Regions from separate parts of the Nocardiopsis deserti genome, predicted to be linked through region 1. Evidence: predicted binding sites of a transcription regulator. Region 1 holds the regulator's gene; each other region holds the start of a gene.
What was found. The regulator HrcA, encoded in region 1, represses chaperone genes, less so after heat shock. The targets are predictions, from matches to a motif close to TTGGCACTCTCNNNNNGAGAGTGCCAA.
Positions count from the first base shown of each region.

Region 2: a site for HrcA is predicted at 1,740-1,766, ahead of groL (chaperonin GroEL). Genes of this name have one in related genera too.
Region 3: a site for HrcA is predicted at 3,017-3,043, ahead of FYW99_RS09860 (FmdB family zinc ribbon protein). Genes of this name have one in related genera too.

Region 1 is NZ_ML703348.1:108,522-113,841, reverse strand. Features, by position in the region: gene FYW99_RS03380 (DUF4870 domain-containing protein) at 36-365, opposite strand; gene FYW99_RS03375 (DUF3097 domain-containing protein) at 1,608-2,447, opposite strand; gene hrcA (heat-inducible transcriptional repressor HrcA) at 2,630-3,643, shown strand; gene dnaJ (molecular chaperone DnaJ) at 3,648-4,790, shown strand; gene FYW99_RS03360 (16S rRNA (uracil(1498)-N(3))-methyltransferase) at 4,787-5,320, shown strand, end outside.
Region 2 is NZ_VWVS01000016.1:64,318-69,637, reverse strand. Features, by position in the region: gene FYW99_RS21740 (ATP-binding cassette domain-containing protein) at 1-658, shown strand, start outside; gene FYW99_RS21735 (ABC transporter permease) at 655-1,503, shown strand; gene groL (chaperonin GroEL) at 1,931-3,562, shown strand; gene FYW99_RS21725 (Uma2 family endonuclease) at 3,836-4,435, shown strand; gene FYW99_RS21720 (ABC transporter ATP-binding protein) at 4,598-5,320, opposite strand, start outside.
Region 3 is NZ_VWVS01000001.1:30,136-35,455, reverse strand. Features, by position in the region: gene glp (molybdotransferase-like divisome protein Glp) at 1-974, opposite strand, end outside; gene galU (UTP--glucose-1-phosphate uridylyltransferase GalU) at 1,113-2,051, opposite strand; gene FYW99_RS09865 (5-formyltetrahydrofolate cyclo-ligase) at 2,210-2,854, shown strand; gene FYW99_RS09860 (FmdB family zinc ribbon protein) at 3,061-3,432, shown strand; gene FYW99_RS09855 (SAF domain-containing protein) at 3,693-4,349, shown strand; gene mscL (large conductance mechanosensitive channel protein MscL) at 4,456-4,863, shown strand; gene FYW99_RS09845 (D-alanyl-D-alanine carboxypeptidase family protein) at 4,929-5,320, opposite strand, start outside.

The DNA of each region.
Region 1 (5,320 bases):
CGTGCGGGTGCGCTCGGACTGCGTGCGGGAGCGGATCACTTCAACAGGCGGATGCTCACCGGGTAGCGGTACCACGTCCCCTTGTTGGCGCCGTTGGCGCCCATGACGCCGAACACGATAGCGACGACCCAGATCAGGGCGACCAGGAGGGATCCGATCCAGGACAGCTCTGGGAAGAAGATACCCAGGCCGATGAAGGCCACCCACGCGAAGACGTAGGGGATCAGCAGGGTGAGCTGGAAGTTGGCCGCCTCGGCCGCGTGGTGGCGGACGAACGGCGACTGGTTGCGCTTGGCGAAGTAGATGGCCAGCGGTGGGATCCAGCCCAGGCAGGCGATCACGAAACCGGACAGGTGGGCGAGCATGGCCACGAGCGTGCTGTTGTCGCCGCCCGGGGCGCCCTGCTGGGGCTGGCCCTGGACGCCGGGCTGCCCGTACGCCGCGGGAGCGCCCGGGTAGGGCTGCTGCTGACCCGGGGCGGGCTGGCCGTAGGCGCCCTGGTGGGGCTGGCCGTAGGGCTGCTGCTGGCCGTACTCGGACGGCGGTGCGTATGCGGGCTGTGCGCCGGAGGGCTGTGCTCCCGGGGTCTGGCCGTAGCCCTGCTGGCCCTGGTCGGGCTGCGGGGCGTACGGGGACTGCGCGCCCGAGGGCTGCCCGTAGGCGGGCTGCTGGCCGTAGGCCGCCTGCTGCCCGTACCCGGGCTGCTCGGGGGCCCCTTCCGGCGGGGCGAAACCGGGCTGCTGCTGACCCGGGGCGGGCTGGCCGTAGGCGCCCTGGTGGGGCTGGCCGTAGGGCTGCTGCTGGCCGTACTCGGACGGCGGTGCGTATCCGGGCTGCGCCCCCGAGGGCTGGCCGTATCCGGGCTGTGCGCCGGAGGGCTGTGCTCCCGGGGTCTGGCCGTAGCCCTGCTGGCCCTGGTCGGGTTGCGGGGCGTACGGCGACTGCGCGTCCGAGGGCTCGGGCTGCCCGTAGGCGGGCTGTCCGTAGGCGGGCTGGCCCTGGCCGTGCTGGTCCTGACCGGGCTGGGGCGCGTACGGCGACGGGGCGCCCGGGGGCGGTGCGAAGCCGGGCTGTGCTCCCGGGGTCTGGCCGTAGCCCTGCTGGCCCTGCTGGCCCTGGTCGGGCTGCGGAGCGTACGGCGGCTGCGCCCCGGAGGGCTGTGCCCCCGAGGGCTGGCCGTATCCCGGCTGCGCTCCCGAGGGCTGTTGACCGTGGTCCTGCTGGCCGTAGCCCTGCTGACTCTGGTCGGGCTGCGGAGCGTACGGCGGCTGCGCCCCGGACGGCTGCCCGTAGGCGGGCTGCTGGCCGGGATCCGGCTGCTGGGGCTGCTGTCCGTGCTCCTGCTGCCCCTCCTGTCCGTGGTCCGGCTGCTGTCCCCGGTGGGGGTCCTCCGGGGGCGGGGGGTTCGTCGGGGTCTGGCTCATGCTCTTCCTTGGCTCCGCTGATGAGGGGGAGGTTCCTGTACTACCGTGCTGTACCGACGACCGCGCGGGCCGGAGGCGGGCGACCTCGGCGCCGGACACGGGGACCGACGCCTCGCCCAGGTCAAATCCTAGGTCCTGCCGCTCCTCCCGCGCGCAGTGCTCGCCACGCAGTAGCCGGGCTCGCTAGGGAGCGTCCGGGTGCGGCCCGGTGACGAAGTCGATCAGCTCCTCCACCCGGCCGAGCAGGGCCGGCTCCAGATCAGCATAGGTACGCACCGATCCCAGGATTCGGCGCCACGCCTCACCCGTCTCCATCCGCCAGCCCAGGGCGCTCACGACCCCCTCCTTCCAGGGGACGCCGCGCGGCACCTCGGGCCAGGCCCCGATCCCCACGGAACCCGGCCGCACCGCCTGCCAGACGTCGACGTAGGGGTGCCCGGCCACCAGCACGTGCTCGCCGCGCACCCGCTCGGCGATCCGCGTCTCCTTGGAGCCCGGCACCAGGTGGTCCACCAGGACGCCCAGCCTCCTGCCGGGCCCGGGTGAGAACTCCGCCACGATCGAGGGCAGGTCGTCCACCCCCTCCAGGAACTCGACGGCCACCCCCTCCACACGCAGGTCGTGGCCCCAGACCTTCTCCACCAGCTCGGCGTCGTGGACGCCCTCCACGTAGATCCGGCTCTCCCGGGCCGTGCGCGCCCGCGCGTCCGGCACCGCCACCGACCCCGAAGCACTGCGCAGCGGTCCCCTCGGGGCCGCGGCGGGGCGCACCAGGGTCACCGGCTCGCCGTCGACCAGGAACGCGGCCGGGGCGAGGTCGAACACGCGGCGGCGGCCGTGCCGGTCCTCCAGCGTCACGGTGGCCTTGTCCCAGGCCACCACCGCCCCGCAGAACGCCTCCTCGGCGTCCTCCACGACCAGTTCCCGTTCCAGGGGCACCTCGCGGACCGCCTTCCTCCTCGGGCGGCGCCAGTCCCCGGCGAGCACGTCGCGGCCGTAACGGCCGGTTCCCTTGGTAGCCACGGTCGTGCAGTCTACTGGTGGTGCGAGTCGGCGCCCCGTCGGCCGCGGCGCGTGCCGCGGGCCCCGCGGGAGCGGGGACGAGGGGGCCGGGCCGGGGCGTCGCCGCCCACGGGTAACCGTCAGGGTTTGCGGCCGGGCATAGACTTAGCACTGAGGACCACGGAGTGCCAGGGAGGTGGCGAGTGCTGGATGAGCGCAAGCTCGCGGTCCTGCGTGCCGTCGTCGAGGACTTCGTCAACACCAACGAGCCCGTGGGGTCCAAGGCCCTGGCCGACCGGCACCGGCTCGGCGTCTCCCCGGCGACCATCCGCAACGACATGGTCGCCCTCGAGGAGGACGGCTACATCGCGCAGCCGCACACCAGTGCCGGCCGCGTCCCCACGGACAAGGGGTACCGGCTCTTCGTCGACCGGCTCTCCTCGGTCAAGCCGCTCTCGACCGCGGAGCGGCGTGCCATCGAGTCCTTCCTCACCGGCGCCGTCGACCTCGACGAGATCGTCGCCCGGACCGTACGGCTCCTCGCGCAGCTCACCCGCCAGGTCGCGATCGTCCAGTACCCCTCGCTGACCCGCTCGTCGGTGCAGCACGTGGAACTGGTCCCCCTCGGGGGGCAGCGGATCATGATGGTCGTGATCACCAACACGGGCCGGGTCGAGCAGCGCGTCATCGACGGCCTGGGAGAGGTCCACGAGGCCGCCGTCGACGACCTGCGCGCGATGTTGAACCGGGCCATCGCCGGACGCCACCTCGGCGACGTGCCCGACGCGGTGGAGGACCTGCCTCCGCAGGTGCCGCCCGAACACCGCCAGATGGCGGTGTCGGTCCTCTCCGTCCTGCTGGAGAGCCTCGTTGAACGGCACGAGGAGAAGATCGTCCTCGCGGGGACGGCCAACCTCGCCGCCGTCGACTTCGCCGCCAGCCTGAGGGAAGTCCTGGAGGCACTGGAAGAGAACATGGTCCTCATCCGTTTGCTGGGAGAGGCCAAGGACCCGTCGATGCTCACGGTGCGCATCGGCGCGGAGAACTTCCACGAGGGCCTGAGGTCCACCTCCATCGTGTCGGCGGACTACGGTGTGGGAAACCAGTCGCTCGCCAAGATCGGTGTGGTGGGACCCACCCGGATGGACTACCCGGGGACGATGGGAGCAGTACGCGCCGTGGCTCGCTATGTCGGACAGATTTTGGCAGGACAGTAACCCAGTGGCCAGAGACTATTACCAGGTTCTCGGAGTGCGTCGCGACGCGTCCAAGGACGAGATCAAGAAGGCCTACCGGCGGCTCGCGCGCGAACTCCACCCGGACATCAATCCGGACCCCGCAACCCAGGAGCGCTTCAAGGAGGTGACCCAGGCCTACGAGGTCCTCTCCGACGAGAACAAGCGCCGGATGTTCGACATGGGCCAGGACCCCTACGCGCCCGGCGGCGGTGGCGGGGCCGGGGGCTTCGGCGGCGCGGGCGGGTTCGCCTTCGACGACATCATGAACGCCTTCTTCGGCGGTGGCCAGCCCGGCGGGCGCGGCCCCCGGGAGCGGGTCCGCCGCGGGCGCAGTATCAAGATCCGGGTCGAACTGGACCTGGTGGAGACCGCGTTCGGGGTCAGCAAGGAGATCACCTTCCCCACCGCGATCCTGTGCGAGACCTGCCAGGGCGAGGGGACGGCGGCCGGTTCGCACCGCACCACCTGTGAGATGTGCCACGGGCAGGGTGAGGTGTCCCAGGTCACCCGGTCCTTCCTCGGACAGGTCATGACCTCCCGCCCCTGCCCCCAGTGCTCGGGCCAGGGCTCGGTCATCACCAACCCCTGCGGCGACTGCGCGGGCGAGGGCCGGGTGCGCGAGAAGGTCACCCGCACCGTCAAGATCCCCGCGGGCGTCGACGACGGCACCCGCATCCAGCTCGCCGGAGAGGGGGAGGTCGGCCCCAACGGCGGACCGCGCGGCGACATCATCCTGGAGATCATCCAGCGCCCGCACCCCACCTTCGAACGGCGCGGAGACGACCTGCACTGCACGGTGACCGTTCCCATGACGGCCGCCGCGCTGGGCGCCTCCTTCGCCTTCGACACCCTCGACGGCACCGAGAACATCGACCTGCGCCCGGGCACCAACTCCGGCCACGTCATCACCCTCCCGGACAAGGGCGTCAGCCACCTCGACGGCGGCGGCCGGGGCGACCTGCGCATCCGCGTCGACGTGGAGACCCCGAGTCGACTGGACGAGGAGCAGGAGGCCCTCCTGCGCAAGTTCGCCGAACTGCGCGGCGAGGACCAGACCCCGGGACGCTTCAGCCCCGGACACGGCGGGTTCTTCTCCAAGATCCGCGACGCCTTCGGCGCCAAGTGACACCGCCGGTCTTCCTGGTCGAGGCCGCCGACCTGGCGGCCGACCGGGTGACGGTGGACGGCGCCGAGGGCCGTCACGCCGCCGTGGTGCGCCGCATCCGGGAGGGCGAGACCGTCGACCTCTCCGACGGACGCGGCCTGCGTGCCCGCTGCACGGTGACCGCCGTGGGCAGGGACCACATCGTCTGCGCGGTGGTGGAGCGCCGGGAGGAACCGGCGCCCCGCCCCCGCCTGACCGTGGTCCAGGCACTGCCCAAGGGCGACCGGGGCGAGCTGGCCGTGGAGATGATGACCGAGGCCGGAGCCGACGCGGTCGTGCCCTGGGCGGCGGAGCGCTGCGTCACCCGCTGGAAGGGCGACCGCGCCGCCAAGGCGCTGGCCAAGTGGCGCGCGACCGCCCGTGAGGCGGCCAAACAGGCCCGGCGCGCGCGGCTGCCCGAGGTCGCCGACCTCGCCGACCGCGCCGCCGTGGCCGAGTTGCTGGCCGGGGCGGATTTGGGCGTCGTGTTGCACGAGGACGGCGTCAGCCGC
Region 2 (5,320 bases), on a different contig from region 1:
GTACGGGCTCGACCGGCGCACCGCGCGCCGCCGCGCCGACGAACTCCTCGACCAGCTGGAGCTGGGCGGGGCCGCCGACCGCGAGGTCACCAAGCTCTCCGGTGGACAGCGCAGGCGCCTCGACATCGCCATGGGGCTCATCCACGAGCCGAAGCTGCTGTTCCTGGACGAGCCCTCCACCGGACTCGACCCGCACAGCCGAGCCAACCTGTGGGAGCACATCACCCGGCTGCGCGACCGGACGGGCACCACGGTCGTGCTCACCACCCACTACCTCGACGAGGCCGACGACATGGCCGAGCGGGTCCTGGTCATCGACCACGGCAGGGTCATCGCCGACGGCACCGCCGACGAGCTCAAGGGCAAGGTCTCCGGCGACCTGGTCACCCTCACCGTGCCGGACGCCGAACAGGCGCGCACCGCCGCCGGGATCGCCGAACGGGTGCCCTCCGCCGGAACGGCGGAGGTGCTCGCGGACGCGGGGCGCGACGCCGAGGTGCGCCTGCGCGTGGAACGCGGGGACACCGTGCTGCCCGAGCTGCTGCGCGGGCTGGACGCGGCCGGAGTCCCGCTGCTCGCCGTCCGGGTGCAGCGGCCCACCCTGGACGACGTGTTCCTGACCCTGACCGGACGCAGCCTGAGGGAGGAGGGGGCATGAGCTTCCACGAGGTGACCGGAACCCCGGCGGAGGCGGACGGGGAGGAGAGGACCGGGGCCAAGGCGGTTGGGGCGGAGACGCCCGCCGCGCGGGGGCCGGGCCTGGTGCGCGACACCGCGACCGTCTTCGCCCGCCAGATGCGGCCGTTCCTGCACCGGCCGCTGATGCTGTTCTTCGGCATGCTGCAACCGGTGCTGTACCTGGTGCTGTTCGCGCCCCTGCTGACGGGGCTGGCCGGTGCCGAGGGGCAGGACCCGTGGCAGTGGTTCGTGCCCGGTCTGCTGGTGATGCTCGGCCTGTTCACGTCCGGGTTCGCCGGTTTCGGGCTGCTGCCGGAGATGTCCTCCGGAGCGCACGAGCGGCTGCTGGCCACCCCGGTGAGCCGGGTTTCCCTGCTGCTGGGACGGGTCCTGCGCGACGTGGTGATGATGCTGGCGCAGATGGTGCTCATCCTCGTGCTGGTGGTGCCGCTCGGGTTCGAGGCGTCGTTGGCGGGCGCCGTCGTGGGGTTGCTCCTGCTCGCCGTCCTGGGCGCCGGGCTGTCCACGCTGTCGTACCTGACGGCCCTGGCGGTCAAGCAGACCTACGTGTTCGCGCCCATCGTGCAGACGCTGATCATGCCGCTGATGCTGCTGTCCGGCGTGCTGCTGCCGATGGAACTGGCGCCGCCGTGGCTGTACGCGCTCTCGCGGGCCAACCCGGTGGCCTACGTGGTGGACGCCGAGCGCGCCCTGTTCGCCGGGCAGTGGGACGCGTCGGTCGCCGTCGGCTGGGCCGTGGCGGTGGTGCTGGCGGTCGCGGCGCTGGCCGGGGGGCCGCGGGCGATGCGCCGCCTCAGCTCCTGACCTCGGTGCCGCTGCCGCGCGCCGGGTCGGGGCCCGGTCGGGTCGGAGCCCGTTCGGAGCCGGGGCGAAGCCGGACCGGGGGCCTTGGAGCCGGGGCGGAGCGGGGCCGGAGCCGTGCGCCGGGAGGGGGGAACCGGTGCGCGGCTCCGTCCGCTCAACGCGGAAAACCCCCATGTCATACGGTGTTTGTGCAGGTAGATGCGGGAATGCCGGGATGGGAAATCGTGACCACATCGTTTGCACTCGCCGGGGTCGAGTGCTAAAAAGGGAACTGGTTAGCACTCGCCTTGACTGAGTGCTAACCGGATCGAGGCTGCGAGATCGCGGCCCCCGGCAGCAGGGTTGCCGGAGGGTCCCCGGTCGTCCGTCGCGGGCGCATGCCTCGTCCCATCGCGTATCAGCCCGGTCACGGGAGGACAAGAACTCAATGGCAGCCAAACTGATCGCGTTCGACGAGGAGGCCCGTCGCGGCCTCGAGCGCGGCATGAACCAGCTCGCTGACGCCGTCAAGGTCACGCTCGGCCCCAAGGGCCGCAACGTCGTCCTGGAGAAGAAGTGGGGCGCCCCCACGATCACCAACGACGGTGTCTCCATCGCCAAGGAGATCGAGCTCGAGGACCCGTGGGAGAAGATCGGGGCCGAGCTGGTCAAGGAGGTCGCCAAGAAGACCGACGACGTCGCGGGTGACGGCACCACCACCGCCACCGTGCTCGCCCAGGCCCTCGTCCGCGAGGGTCTGCGCAACGTCGCCGCCGGCGCCAACCCGATCAGCCTCAAGCGCGGCATCGAGTCCGCCGTCGCGCGCATCAACGAGGAGCTCGGCAACCTCTCCAAGGACATCGAGACCAAGGAGCAGATCGCCTCCACCGCCTCGATCTCCGCCGGCGACCCCCAGATCGGCGAGACCATCGCCGAGGCCATGGACAAGGTCGGCAAGGAAGGCGTCATCACGGTCGAGGAGGGCCAGACCTTCGGGCTGGAGCTCGAGCTCGCCGAGGGCATGCGCTTCGACAAGGGCTACATCTCGCCCTACTTCGCCACCGACCTGGAGCGCATGGAGACGGTCCTCGAGGACCCCTACATCCTCATCGTCAACTCCAAGATCTCGAACAACAACGAGTTCCTGCCGGTTGTCGAGAAGGTCCTCCAGGCCGGCCGCCCGCTGGTCGTCATCGCCGAGGACCTGGAGGGCGGCGCCCTCCAGACGCTGGTCGTCAACAAGATCCGCGGCACCTTCAAGTCCGTCGCCGTCAAGGCCCCGGGCTTCGGTGACCGCCGCAAGGCCCAGCTCGGCGACATCGCCGTGCTGACCGGCGGCCAGGTCATCACCGAGGAGGTCGGCCTCAAGCTGGAGAGCACCGAGCTCGACATGCTCGGCCGCGCCCGCAAGGTCGTCGTCACCAAGGACGAGACCACCATCGTGGACGGCGCCGGTGACGCCACCGCGATCGCCGGTCGCGTGAACGAGATCCGCAACGAGATCGAGCGCACCGACTCCGACTACGACCGCGAGAAGCTCCAGGAGCGTCTCGCCCGCCTGGCCGGCGGCGTGGCCGTCATCAAGGCCGGTGCCGCCACCGAGGTGGAGCTCAAGGAGCGCAAGCACCGCATCGAGGACGCCGTCCGCAACGCCAAGGCCGCGGTCGAGGAGGGCATCCTGCCCGGCGGTGGTGTCGCTCTGCTCCAGGCCAGCGTCCCGGCCTTCGAGAAGCTGGAGCTGGAGGGCGACGAGGCCATCGGCGCCGACATCGTGCGTCGCGCCATCGCCGAGCCGCTCAAGCAGATCGCCATCAACGCCGGCCTCGAGGGCGGCGTCGTGGCGGAGAAGGTCCGCAACCTGGAGCCCGGGTTCGGCCTGAACGCCGCCACCGGCGAGTACACCGACCTGTTCAAGGACGGCGTCATCGACCCGACCAAGGTCACCCGCTCGGCTCTTCAGAACGCGGCTTCCATCGCCGGTCTGTTCCTGACCACCGAGGCCGTCATCGCCGAGAAGCCGGAGAAGGCCGCCGCTCCCGCCGGCGACCCGACCGGTGGCATGGGCGGCATGGACTTCTAGCAGGTCCGTGAGACCTCGGGCCCCCGGGCCCGCAGGTGTCTGAGGTCCGGATACGCGACCTCGCCCGCGACGACCGGGCGGCCCCTTCGGGGGTCGCCCGGTTTCGCCTTTTCCGGGGCCAGGACCGGGACCGGAAACACTGGGAACGCCGGGATCGCCGAAGCGGCACTGTCGTTCGCGGAAAGCCGGGGTTATTCTGCGAAGTGTCGGGCGGACGGGGACACGGAGCGTTGCAGTTCCTGTTCGGAGGTGCAAAGCGAAATGAGCCTGGCTATGACGGAAGCCGACCCGGTGGTGGGCTTGTCTCGATGGGACTACTTGCTGAACACCTGGCAAGAGTTGGACGTGCCCGACGGTTGGCGGGCCGAGATCATCGATGACAACGGAGTCGTACTCGTGGCCCCCCCGTCTGTGCCCCACAACATCATCGCGTCCTGGGTCCACAGGGCACTGCTTCTGGCTCTCCCCGACGGTTGGCACATCTTCCAGACGCTGGGGCTCCAGTGGCCGGTGGTCGAGAGGCTCTACATGCCGGACCTGGTCGTCATGCCGGTGTCGGCCGCAAAGCAGGCGCGTACTCCCTGTCCAGCGGACGAGGCGGAGTTGGTGGTCGAGATCGTGTCCCGGGGCAGCAGGGACACCGACCGCAAGAAGAAGCTGTGGGGCTACGCGCACGGCCCGGTTCCGCTCTACCTGCTGATCGACGCATGGGACGAGACGGGGCCGTCGGTCACCCTCTACGAACAGCCGGGCGACGGCCGCTACAACCACGCCACCACCGTGAACTTCGGGGCCAAGATCGGGCTGCCGAAGCCCTTCGACATCGAACTCGACACGTCCGCGTTCCCCGGTCCCGGCCAGGGGCCCTCCTGAGGACCCGGACACGGAGGCGGCGCGAGGGCGTCCGTCCGCCGGATTCCGGCTCCGGCCAGGGGCCCTCCTGAGGGCGCGGGCGGTGTCCTCGCCTCCGAGAAGGCCTCCGGGCCCAGCGCCAGCGGCCCTCCCGAGCGTGCGGGCGGCAGCGGACCGAGGGCCTCAGCCCGCGCCGTGCCAGGCCCGCCACAGGTCGGCGTAGGAGCCGCCGCGGGCCAGCAGCTCGTCGTGGCTGCCCAGCTCGCTGATCCGGCCGTCCTCCACCACCGCGATCCGGTCGGCGTCGTGCGCGGTGTGCAGCCGGTGCGCGATGGCCACCACCGTACGGCCCGACAGCACCCCCGCCAGCGACCGTTCCAGGTGGCGGGCCGAACGCGGATCCATCAGGGACGTGGCCTCGTCCAGCACCAGCACGTCCGGGTCGGCCAGCACCACGCGGGCCAGGGCGAGCTGCTGCACGTGGGCCGGGTCCAGCGAGGCGTTGCCCGACCCCACCCGCGTGCCCAGCCCGTCCGGCAGCGCGCGCACCCAGGGCTCGGCGTCCACGGCGGCCAGGGCCTCCCAGAGGCGTTCCTCGTCCACCGCGGCCGCGCCCTCGGCCCGGTCCAGCGCCAGTGCCAGGTTCTCGGCGATCGTCCCCCGGAACATGTGGCTCTCCTGGCTCAGCAGGATCGCCCGCGCGCGCCGTTCCTCGGGAGGCAGGCCCGACACCGGTGCCCCGCTCACGCGGACACCGCCCGAGGTGGGCGGGTGCACGCCCGCGATCAGCTTGCCCAGGGTCGACTTGCCCGCGCCGCTCGGACCCACCACGGCCAGGCGTTCGCCGGGCGCCAGCACCAGGTCGACGCCGTGCAGGACCTCCGTGTCGGTGTAGCCGAAGCGCAC
Region 3 (5,320 bases), on a different contig from region 1:
CGGGGGTCGAGCCCGCGCAGGCGGCGCAGCGCGGGCCGGACGAAGACCTGGAAGGACACGAAGGCGCTCACCGGGTTGCCGGGCAGCGTGACGATGGGGGTCCGGTCCGGGCCGATCACGCCGAAGCCCTGGGGCTTGCCCGGCTGCATCGCCACCTGGGTGAACTCCACGGTGCCCTCGCGGGTGAGCACCTCCTTGACCACGTCGTGGGCGCCCATGCTCACCCCGCCCGTGGTCACCACGATGTCGGCGCGCACCAGCAGGTCATCCAGCGTGTCGCGCACCGTCTGCGGGTGGTCGCCCACGAACCCGTGGCGGTGCACCTCGCACCCGGCGTCGCGCGCGGCGGCGGCGATCATGAAGCTGTTGGACTCCCAGATCTGGCCGGGGCCGAGCGGGCGCCCGGGCTCGACCAGCTCCTCGCCGGTGGAGAGCACCATCACACGGGGGCGGGCGTAGACGGGCACCGAACGGCGCCCGACGGCCGCCAGGACGCCCATCTCCCCCGGACCGACGCGCACGCCGGGCCGCAGCACGGTGGCACCCGCGGTGACGTCGTCCCCCGCGCGGCGCACGGCGTTGCCCGCCTTCACCGGCCGGTCGAAGGTCACCCTGGCCGTGCCGCCGTCGGTCCACTCGACCGGGACCACCGCGTCGGCTCCCGAGGGCATGGGCGCGCCGGTCATGATCCGGGCCGACCTGCCCGGCAGAACCGCGGTCGGGGAGGGGTCGCCCGCCGGGATGTCGGCGACGACCGGCAGCCGTACGGGGGTGTCCGGCGAGGCCGACTCCAGGTCCGCGGCGCGCACCGCGTACCCGTCCATGGACGAGTTGTCGAAGCCCGGCAGCGACACGGGCGAGGTGACGGCCTCGGCCAGCACGGCGCCGTGTGCCTGGAGCAGGTCCAGCTCGGTCGGCACGGGATCGGGGATCAGTGCCAGGACATCGGCGACGTGCTGTTCGACGCTCTTCACGGGGGTTCCTCCCGGTTCGCGGTTCCTTTGGCGGCCCCGCCTCCCCTCCCTCAGGAGACGGCTCACACCCCATTCTCGCCGCGTCCGGCCCCGCGTGCGGTGCGCCGGGCCCCGGTCGGGGCGCTCGGGCGTCCCCGGTCAGGGGCGCTGGGCCTGCGCACGGTCGACGAAGTCGCGCAGCCAGGGCAGCAGTTCGTCGGCGAGGTCGGGGCGGCGGCAGGCGAAGTCCACGACCGTGCGGATGTAGTCGGCCTTGTTGCCGGTGTCGTAGCGGCGCCCGCGGAAGAGGACGCCGTGCACCGTGCCACCGTCCTCGGGCTTGCGCCGGGCCAGCTCGCGCAGGGCGTCGGTCAGCTGGATCTCACCGCCCCGGCCGGGCGGGGTCTCGTGCAGGACGGGGAAGACCGCCGGGTCGCAGACGTAGCGGCCGATGATCGCCCAGCGGCTCGGCGCCTGCTCGGGGGCGGGCTTCTCGACCAGGTCGGTGACGGTGACGACGTCCTCCTCGTCGGTGGGCTCGATGCCCGCGCACCCGTACAGGGACACCTGCTCGGGCTCCACCTCCATGAGGGCGACGACGCTGCCGCCGTGGCGCTCGCGCACCTCGATCATGCGGCGCAGCAGGTCGGCGGACTCGATGAGGTCGTCGCCCAGCAGGACGGCGAAGGGGTTGTCGCCCACGTGCGCCTCCGCGCACAGCACCGCGTGGCCCAGGCCGCGCGGCTCGCCCTGGCGGACGTAGTGCACCTGGGCGAGGTCGCTGGACTCACGCACCGAGCGCAGCCGCGCGTCGTCGCCCTTGGCCTCCAGCGCCTCCTCCAGCTCGTAGGCCCGGTCGAAGTGGTCCTCGATGGAGCGCTTGCTGCGACCCGTGATCATCAGGACGTCCTGGAGGGAGGCGGCCACCGCCTCCTCCACGACGTACTGGATCGCGGGCTTGTCCACGATCGGCAGCATCTCCTTGGGCGTGGCCTTGGTCGCGGGCAGGAAACGCGTGCCCAGGCCCGCGGCGGGTACGACCGCCTTCGTGACGGACGCGGAACCGGAGGGTCGCTTCTGGTCGGTGGAGTCGTTCATGTCGGCACTTTAGGACAGCGGTCGGCCGTCTCAGCGTCTCCACACCCGGGAGGGCGCCAAGAAGTCCCGACGGTTTCGGGCGGCGGAGGGCGGACCGCCACCGCGTGTTCACCGCACGGGGCATACGGCCGGGGCCGGGGCGGTGCCACACTGGGGCCATGGGCGAGAGCGAGCTGCGTGAGGCCAAGGCCGGGCTGCGGAGGGGTTTCCTGGAGCGGCGGCGCGCCCGGAGCCCCGAGGAACGCTCCCGGACCGGGTCGGCGGTCCGCGACGCGCTGCTGGACGTCCCGTGGCTGGCCATGGGCGGAACGGTCGCCTGCTACTACTCCGTGGGCGGGGAGCCCGACACCCGCAAGCTGGTGGCGGCGCTGTGGAAGCGCGGCGCCTACGTGCTGCTGCCCGTGTTCCTGCCCGGCGGCGAGCTGGACTGGGCGGCCTTCGACGGGCCGGACTCCCTGGTCCCGGCCGGGCACGGGCTGCTGGAGCCCGTGGGCCGCCGCTACGGGCCCGACGCGCTGGCCCGGGCCGACGCGGTGGTCTGCCCGGCCCTGGCCGTGGACCGGCGGGGGACGCGCCTGGGGCGCGGCGCCGGGTGCTACGACCGCGCGCTGGCCCGCAAGGGCCCGCACACCCCGGCGATCGCCCTGGTCCACGACGAGGAGTTCGTGGAGTCGCTGCCCGCCGAGTCGCACGACCGGCCCGTGGACGCCGTGGTCACCCCGTCCGGCGGGGTGCGGGTCCTCGGCACGGGCGTGTGGCCGGGCGGACCGGCGGAGCGGGACCGGCTGAGCGGGAGGGGCTGAGCGGGAGGGGCGGGACGCGCAGGGCGGGATTAACCCGAACGCCGGGGGCGTTGTCGCTGGCGGTCGCGCTCCGGCGGCGCCCGGCGCCCGGCCGCGTGCGTCACCGCACCGATCTCCGTGGGCGAGGCCCTGTCACGGCTCCGGTCGGCGAGCGCGTACTATTTAGCAGTCAACGGGCGAGAGTGCCAGCAAGGAGGACCCGAACAGTGCCTACGTACCAGTACGCGTGCACCGAGTGCGGCGCCCAGATGGAGGTCGTGCAGAGCTTCAGCGACGACGCGCTGACCGTCTGCCCCGAGTGCGAGGGCCGCCTGCGCAAGGTGTACTCCGCCGTGGGCATCGTCTTCAAGGGCTCCGGCTTCTACCGCACCGACAGCGGCAAGTCCTCCAACAGCTCCGTGCTGACCGGTTCGGGCTCCGGTGAGGGCAAGGACGGCGGGAACTCGGGCTCCACCGACTCCTCCTCCGCCTCGTCCACCTCCTCGGACGCCAAGAGCTCCTCCTCGGACACCAGCAGCGGCACCAGCACCACGAGCAAGGCCAGCAGCAGCACCAGCGCCACCGCCGCGACGGGCTGACCCGCCGGGCCGTTGACCGCCACCGCGCCGCCGATCCCTCGGCGGCGCGCGGCATGTCCGGCCCCGGGGCGGAGGCACCGGGCGGGCACCCGCGGCGTCCCCGCCCGGGAGCGTCAGCGCCCGGACCCGGCGGGCGCGTCGGCGCGCCGGCGGCCCTCCACCTCCCCGTCCGGGAACGCTCGGACCCGGGGCGCGCGGCCCGTGTGATCAGGCCTGTGGACAACCTCCGAACGGCCCCTCCGCGACCTAGCGTTGAGGGTATGAACAACGCCGCGCCCCTTCCCTACCGGCACCGTCGCGCGCTCACCCGGCTCCTGGACCGGCACCGGCGCGTCGTCGCCGCCCTCCTGGCCGCCGCCGCGCTCCTCAGCGCCGCCCTGGCCGTACGCCCTCCGCCCGCGCCCACCTCCCGTGTCCTGGTCGCCTCCCGCGACCTCGGTGCGGCGGACCCCCTCACCGACGGCGACCTCACCGCCCGGGACCTGCCCGCCGGCTCCGTGCCGGGCGGCGCGCTCGCGGCCGACACCGCGACCGCGGGGCTCCGCCTCAACGCCCCGGTGCGCCGGGGAGAGGTGATCACCGACGCCCGGCTCGCCGACCCTCCCGCGCGGGCCTACGGTCCCGGCCTGGTCGCCGTCCCGGTGCGGGTGGCCGACCCCGGCGCGGTGGACCTGCTCTCCCCCGGCAGCCGGGTGGACGTCCTCGCCGCCAGAGGACGCGACGACCTCGCGCCCGCCCGCGCGGGCCCCGCCGTGGAGGTGGCCAGCGACCGCCCCGTCCTGGCCCTCCCGGAGGAGGAGCCCTCGGGCGGCGGGGAGGGCGGCGCGCTGATCGTCATCGCGGCCACACCCGTCGAGGCCAGGAGTCTGGCGGGCCACGCGGCCGGCTCGCGGCTGTCCATCACCATCCGCGGTTGACCGGCGACCTCCGGTGGGCAAAGCTGGCCGGGCGCCGCGGGCTCCCACCAGGGGAACCCCGCCGCGGCGCCCGTACGGACACCACGAGTATGTAGGGCTTGTATCCATGCAAGGCTTCAAGAAGTTCCTGCTCCAGGGCAACCTGGTGCAGCTGGCGGTCGCGGTCGTGATCGGCGCGGTCTTCGCCAACCTCATCACCGCGTTCACCGAGGGGTTCATCACCCCGCTGATCGGCATCTTCGGCGGGGTTCCCACCTTCGGGGACCTCTACTTCGAGATCAACGGGAGCCGGTTCCTGTACGGGGCGTTCGTCGACGCGCTGATCTCGTTCCTGATCACCGCGTCGATCGTGTACTTCTTCGTGGTCCTGCCCGTCGCCAAGGTGATGGAGCGCTTCGTCAAGGCCGAGGAGGCCACCACGCGCGAGTGCCCGCACTGCTGCACCGAGATCAGCAAGAAGGCGTCCCGCTGCGCCCACTGCACCAGCGAGGTGGTGCCCGAGACCGCCGTCTGAGGCGGCCGGACGCGTCGGGGGCGGCCCCGTGCGGGGCCGCCCCCGGAAAAAGGGCCGGGCGAGGATCAGCCGGTGTACTCCCAGTGCCAGGGCTCGAAGGGGCTGGACTTGGCCCAGGCCGGATGATGCCAGCCGAAGTCGGCGCCGTTGGCCTCCATCCAGAGCCAGCGGTCGGACCGGTAGTTCTGGATGCCGCAGCCGAGGTCGATCGCCTGTCCCAGACCGTGGTTGCTCGTGCCGGGGACGGCCGCGAAGCCCGGCGCCACCTGGCCGTAGACACGGTGCTGGTTGGGCAGGTCGCGGTAGGCGCTGGTGATGCACATGTTCTCGCCGTACTCGTCCACGTACCTGGCGTTGAGCTGGAGGAAGTCCACGGCCGCGTCGGCGCGCAGCTTCTTGTCGTCGTAGAGGTCGCACAGGGAGTTGGCCGGGAGCAGGCCGTTGGCCGCGCCCTGGG